One region of the Mesorhizobium sp. B2-1-8 genome, then DNA from elsewhere that is predicted to be linked to it. Evidence: predicted binding sites of a transcription regulator. Region 1 holds the regulator's gene; each other region holds the start of a gene.

Region 1 (2,271 bases):
CGGGAAAGACGAGGCCACCGCCGCCAAAGCGATCCCTGCCCGGGTTCCTGACGCGAAAGTTCCTCTTGGCGACAGGTGGATTGGCAATGACATCCATCATCGCCGGCAGCGCAACGGCGCTGTTTGCCATCTGGCATTTCCAGCGGGTGTCGCCGCTCAGCCTGTTCGCCAATCTGGCCGTCATGCCGATCGTATCGGTTGTGATGTTCCTGGCTGTCGCCAGCGCGTTGCTGATGCCGTTCGGGTTGGATTGGCCGGCTCTCTACCTCATGGGCAAGGGCCTGACGGCGATGATCGCCGTATCGGCGTGGATATCGGAGCGCTCTCCGATCGATGGGGTCGGGCTGATCTCGCAGCAATCCGTGCTGCTGGTCACCGTCGCGCTGGTCATCGCGACGATGGCGACGACCTGGCTGCGGCTTGCCGCGCTGCCGTTCGCGCTTGCCGGCCTGTTGACTGTGTCGCACACGCGCACGCCCGACGTGCTGATCTCGGAAGACGCGCGGCTGGTCGCAATGCCAATCGGCAATGGCGAACTGGCCGTCAACCGGGAACGTCCGAACGAATTCGCAGCCGAAAACTGGAAACGCGCCCTGATCTCCGAAACAATCGTTAAACCGGAAATGTTCGACAAGACGGACGGGCAATTCGATATCGCCGCTCCCACCGACCTGCCGCAGGGATCGCCGTTCTATTGCCGTGAAGGCCTGTGTCTTGCCAGGCACCCCTCCGGCGCGATCATCGCCTATGTCGAGGATCGCAAGAACACCTGGAAGGCCTGCGCCTTCGCCGACCTGATCGTCGTCAATGACGCGACCGCCTATGACGCCTGCCACAATCCGCTGGTTCTCGTTGTCACGAAACGGCAACTGGCCCGCAAGGGGAGTGCCGCCGTCTTCTTCGATCCCCAGTCGGCCACGAGCCCGGCTGCGATCGAATTCGCCGTCGACGGACCATACCGGCCCTGGCACGAGCAGCGAAAATTCTCACGCGAGGCGAGGGGGCTGCCGCCCTATAAAAAGCCTGACAAACCCGATGGCAAACCGGTTCAGTAGCGTCTTATCAGCCCGACCAGTTTGCCCTGCACCTTGACCCTGTCTGGCCCGAAGATGCGTGTTTCGTAGGCTGGATTGGCGGCTTCGAGCGCGATCGAAGCGCCCTTGCGGCGAAACCGCTTCAGCGTTGCTTCCTCCTCATCGACCAGCGCCACGATGATTTCGCCCGGACTTGCCGTATCGGCATTGCGGATGATGACCGTGTCGCCGTCGAAGATACCGGCCTCGATCATCGAGTCGCCCTTGACCTCCAGCGCATAGTGCTCGCCGCCCATGATCATGTCCGGCGGCACCGAAATCGAATGCGTCTGATGCTGGATGGCATCGATCGGCACACCGGCGGCGATACGGCCCATGACCGGGATGGACACGGCTGAAACCGCATCGTCGTCGTTACCGGCCGCGGGCAGGCGAGAAGGCGCCGCCGCCGGCCTGATCTGGCGGCCGAGACCGCCTTGGCCAAGGCTGCCCTGGATGACGCTTGGCGAGAACTTCTTCGCCGCATTGAGGCCCGGCGCGATCGAGTCCGGCAGCCGCAGCACTTCCAGCGCGCGCGCCCGGTTGGGCAGCCGGCGAATGAAGCCGCGTTCCTCCAACGCCGTGATCAGGCGATGGATCCCCGACTTGGAGGCAAGATCGAGCGCTTCCTTCATCTCGTCGAAAGAGGGCGGTATCCCGCTTTCCTTGAGCCGTTCGTGGATGAACATCAGCAGTTCATGTTGCTTGCGTGTCAGCATGGCGGCCCCCAAGGCAGTGAACGAAGGTCTGAACCAGAATCGAAAAACAAACCCAGAACAAACACTATCTGTTCCAGTTGTGTTCCGCAACCGTTTAAAGTTTAATGAATTTGTTAAGGCGTCTGAAGTTTTTTGCCCGCGACAGCGGACGGCAATCGACCCTTTCCGCTGTCGGCAAGGACATTGAAATCGTTTTGGTTAATGGGCTGTGGCCCATCCTCCGCCGAGGCTTGGCATCAGTCTTTTTGAGGGCTTTTCCGGGGATGGATCGTAAAAATTATGGATCCATTATTCGCGGAACGAAACGAAACCAAAACGCCAACGATTGTAGCTTCGGGGTAGCGACGGATCCAGGCGTCCGGCCGGCTCCGATCAAGTGCGTGCGAACAGGCGTCGCGGAAGCGCTGAAGTCATCCGGCGACAGCTTTCAAGCTGCCGGCGCGGGCGGCGTACTCGGTCGCGCCGCTGTCTTCGCTGTG
Region 2 (2,271 bases), 470 kb from region 1:
CATTTCCCGCTCGGCGGCACTTGCATTGACGTCGGCCAGTACAACGGCCTCCCGTCGGTTCATGAAGAGCTGAGCCAGCCCGCCGAGCACCGGTATCAGCCGCGTCACCTTGGCCGGCGAAATCGCGATGGCGAAAACCGGTTTGCCGGCGGCGAGCGACAGCAGCCCCTCCAGTGCGGCCGACGGCAGGTTGGCGTCGCACAGGATGGCATCGGCGGCAGCCACTTCCTGGCGTATCTTGGAACGCCGGATCTGCTTGGGAAAGGCCAGGTCGTACAGCGCCATGTCGGCAAAGCCGACGATCAATTCGCCTTCGCGATCGATCAGTGCCGTGTAGCTCGGCGTGGTACGGTCGAGGAACACCGCCGACAGGTCGACGATGCCTGCCTCGGCGATGGCCCGTGAAACCGTATCGGCTGACGCGTCGCCGCCGCGCACCGAGAGCAGCGATGCGGAGAGGCCGCGCCGCACCATGCTGCGCAACGCATTGAAGACGCCACCGCCGACATCCTCGCGCATCGTGCCGGGATTGGAGGCCGCCGGCACATAGGGGCCGGACACCTGGCCACGCCGGTCGATATGGGCGCCGCCCACGGCCAGTATCTCTAGGGATTCCATCATGGCGGCGATATGACCTTTGTTGTTGCAGACGCACAAGCGCTACAATGCGCGACAGAGCTTCGCATGCAGGACGGCGATTCGGCCGGGCGATAGGATCGAGCCGTCTGGCCCAATGCGGAGCCTGTTCCTGCCCGGGCGGAGCCCTCTCCTGCCCGGGGTTGCGAGACAAAAAAAGAACAAATTGGGATATCGCTTGTTTTTCAGTTGGTTGTCACCCCTTGCCAAATGAGAACAAAAAAGGTACAAAATGGCAGGGATTACGGATTGTCCGGCCTTCATTGACGACCAAGGGGTGATGTATCATGGCTCAGAATTCTTTGCGGCTGGTAGAGGATAAGGCAGTGGACAAATCAAAGGCTCTGGATGCGGCGCTGTCGCAAATCGAGCGGGCTTTCGGCAAGGGCTCGATCATGCGGCTCGGCGCCAACGAGCAGGTCGTCGAGATCGAAACGGTGCCGACCGGCTCGCTCGGCCTCGACATCGCGCTCGGCGTCGGCGGCCTGCCGCGCGGCCGCATCATCGAAATCTACGGGCCGGAAAGCTCGGGCAAGACGACGCTGGCCCTGCACACCGTGGCCGAAGCCCAGAAGAAGGGCGGCATCTGCGCCTTCGTCGACGCCGAGCACGCGCTCGATCCGGTCTACGCTCGCAAGCTCGGCGTCGATCTTGAGAACCTGCTGATCTCGCAGCCCGACACAGGCGAGCAGGCGCTGGAGATTTGCGATACGCTGGTCCGTTCCGGCGCCATCGACGTGCTGGTGGTCGATTCGGTGGCGGCGCTGACGCCGCGCGCCGAAATCGAGGGCGAGATGGGCGATTCGCTGCCCGGCCTACAGGCCCGTCTTATGAGCCAGGCGCTGCGCAAGCTGACCGCCTCGATCTCGCGCTCCAACACCATGGTCATCTTCATCAACCAGATCCGCATGAAGATCGGCGTCATGTTCGGTTCGCCCGAGACGACGACCGGCGGCAACGCGCTGAAATTCTACGCCTCGGTGCGCCTCGACATCCGCCGCATCGGCTCGGTCAAGGATCGCGACGAGGTGGTCGGCAACCAGACCCGCGTCAAGGTGGTCAAGAACAAGCTGGCGCCGCCCTTCAAGGTGGTCGAGTTCGACATCATGTATGGCGAGGGTGTCTCCAAGACCGGCGAACTGGTCGATCTCGGCGTCAAGGCCGGCGTGGTCGAGAAGTCGGGCGCCTGGTTCTCCTACAATTCGCAGCGTCTCGGCCAGGGCCGCGAGAATGCAAAACTGTTCCTGCGCGACAATCCCGATACCGCGCGCGAGATCGAACTGGCGCTCAGGCAGAATGCCGGGTTGATCGCCGAAAAATTCCTCGAAAATGGTGGCTCTGAAGGCAATGGCGACGACGGTTTCGAGGACGAAGCCGGCGCGATGTAGGGTAACGGCCAGAGTTTGGCCATAAAACCAGCCTATTATCTGATGCTTAAGTAACAGAGTTCTGTAGTATCGCGTTCCAAACCGCCGGCCTTCGCGCCGGCGGTTTTCGTTTGCGCGTCCGCGCAAATGCCGGTGCAAAGCGCGAATTGGCCCAATTCCGTGTTTCTGGACAGGGTCAAGAGCTACGGCTAAAAGGCCAACTCCATCTTCTAGAAAACACAGAGCCATCTCCCGCCGGTCCGGCCGG
Region 3 (2,271 bases), 1.5 Mb from region 1:
TGAGGCCGAGCCGCTTGGCGGTGATCTCGAAGCGCCGGCCGATCTGCCAGGCATAGGGTCCGGCGCCCTTCATGCGCTTGCCCCATTCCGAATCGTAGTCCTTGCCGTCGCGCATCGAACGGATCAGCGACATGACGTGACGATAGCGGTCGGGATAGTGGCGCAGCAGCCAGTCCTTGAAGATCGGGCTGACCTCCAGCGGCAGGCGTAGCACCACATAGCCAGCCTCGCGCGCACCGGCATGGTGTGCCGAGTCGAGGATGCGTTCCATCTCTTGGTCAGTCAGGCCGGGAATGATTGGCGCCACCATCACCGAAGCGGGGATACCGGCATCCGAAAGCTGCCTGATAGCCTCCAGCCGCTTGGTCGGCGTCGAGGCGCGGGGTTCCATCGTCCTGGCCAGCATGCGGTCGAGCGTCGTCACCGACAGCGCCACCTTGGCGAGCCCGCGCTCGGCCATGCGCGACAGAATGTCGATGTCGCGCACCACCAGGGCCGACTTGGTGACGATGCCGACCGGATGACCGCGCGCCTCCAGCACTTCGAGGATTTCGCGCATGATCCGGTACTGCTTCTCGATCGGCTGGTAGGGATCGGTGTTGGTACCGATGGCGATGGTGCGCGGCTGGTAGCCGTCCTTCGACAACTCCTTGTCGAGCAGGCGTGCCGCGTCCGGCTTGGCAAACAGCTTGGATTCGAAATCCAGGCCCGGAGACAGGCCCATGAACGAGTGCGTCGGCCGCGCGAAGCAATAGACGCAACCGTGCTCGCAGCCGCGATAGGGATTGATCGACCGGTCGAAGGAGATGTCGGGCGATTCGTTGCGGGTGATGATGGTGCGCGGCTTCTCCACCTGCACCTCGGTCTTGAACGGAGGCAGTTCCTCCAGCGAACTCCAGCCGTCGTCGAAGACATGCCGGCTGACGGGTTCGAACCGGCCGGATGGATTGATGCCTGCCGACCGGCCACGATTGCGGTCCGGACGGACCCGCATGCCACTCTGCTCAATCATGGCGTTGGCCATCTCGGCCCGTCCTGCTCCGAAGGCCGCAATGTCGGCGCGCATGATCGGTTCCATCTTCGCCCGCTCCCAGGGACTGTCCATGTTGTGTCGAATCGCTCTGCTCATGAAATTATTCCTATTTTGTCGATGAGAACAAAGCAAGAACTTTCTATGGTGCGCTGCAAAAACTGGCGTCGGTCAACGCTTTCCGCTATTCGGCTCACGATGCTTAGTGTTCTCATTGAAACGCATAATGACGAGGAGGGGCTCGTCCGCACGCTGGCGACGCTGATTGGCGGCGCGGTCGAGGGCGTGGTGCGCGAGGTCGTCGTCTGCGACACCGGCTCCACCGACCACACGCATCGCGTCGCCGAGCATGCCGGCTGCCACTATGTGGGGAGCGGCGGCATCGCCGCCGGCATCCGCCAGGCCAAGGGTGACTGGCTGCTGTTTCTCGAACCGGGTGCGAGGCTGGTAGAGGGCTGGATCGACGCGGTCGTCGCCCATACGGCCAGGCAGACCATGGCCGCCCGGTTCTCGCGAGCGCGGGGCAGCCGTCCGCCGTTCCTGGCCCGGGTCTTTTCGGGCAACCGTGCTTTGGCCGACGGGCTGGTGATCAGCAAGCGCCAGGCCGCTTCCTTGTCGAAAAGTGCCGGCAGCGCCGAGGCGCTGGCGCGCGGCCTGGCGACAAGGAAACTCGACGCCGAGATATGGGCGGCGCCGCCGAAGCACGGGCACCGCGCCTCGAAATGATTTTTTGCAACTGCTCTGTCCATTGTGCGTTGCACAAAGACTGACGCGGAGGTAGCCTTACGACGAGGTGGGTGAGTTGGGTTCGGGTCATGCCGCGCGGTAGCCGGTGCGGCATCGGTGGCGCCGTCACAGCCGAGGATCCAATGAAGCTTTCGATTCCTGACAAATCCGGCACTGCCAGTATCGAGGCCATCGCGCGCAATGGCAGCCTGCTGCGGCGCATCGCCGTGCGCGTTCCGACCTATTTCGCGGACCTGCGCGAAAACCCTGCCTGGCTGCCGATGTTCGTGCTGGCGCGCACCATGCCCGGGCGCCGCATGCACTGGCTGGGCGCAAAACGCGCTCGTCCGGTCGACAATGCGGGAAACACGATGTTTGCGGGTGTCGAGCGGAGCACGGTGGTCGATGCGCTACGCTCCCAAGGCCTGTTTTCAGGGCTCGTCCTGCCGGCTGTGATCCATGAAGAGATCGCGCGTTTCGCGGGGCGCACGCCTTGTTTCGGCAATTTCGACCGC

Evidence for each region. Region 1 encodes LexA, which represses DNA repair genes until DNA is damaged. Its sites were predicted from a motif close to TGTTCNNNNTGTGTTCNG; they were not measured.
Region 2: recA (recombinase RecA) is a predicted target of LexA. The motif match lies at 849-866, and genes of this name have one in related genera.
Region 3: FJ970_RS26790 (PA0069 family radical SAM protein) is a predicted target of LexA. The motif match lies at 1,153-1,170, and genes of this name have one in related genera.

The regions. Positions count from the first base shown of each region.
Region 1 is NZ_CP083952.1:3,945,700-3,947,970, forward strand. It holds gene FJ970_RS19290 (ComEC/Rec2 family competence protein) at 1-1,055, shown strand, start outside; gene lexA (transcriptional repressor LexA) at 1,049-1,792, opposite strand; gene FJ970_RS19300 (GntR family transcriptional regulator) at 2,203-2,271, opposite strand, start outside.
Region 2 is NZ_CP083952.1:4,413,501-4,415,771, reverse strand. It holds gene FJ970_RS21715 (carbohydrate kinase family protein) at 1-621, opposite strand, end outside; gene recA (recombinase RecA) at 924-2,024, shown strand.
Region 3 is NZ_CP083952.1:5,428,361-5,430,631, reverse strand. It holds gene FJ970_RS26790 (PA0069 family radical SAM protein) at 1-1,078, opposite strand, end outside; gene FJ970_RS26785 (glycosyltransferase) at 1,229-1,756, shown strand; gene FJ970_RS26780 (hypothetical protein) at 1,900-2,271, shown strand, end outside.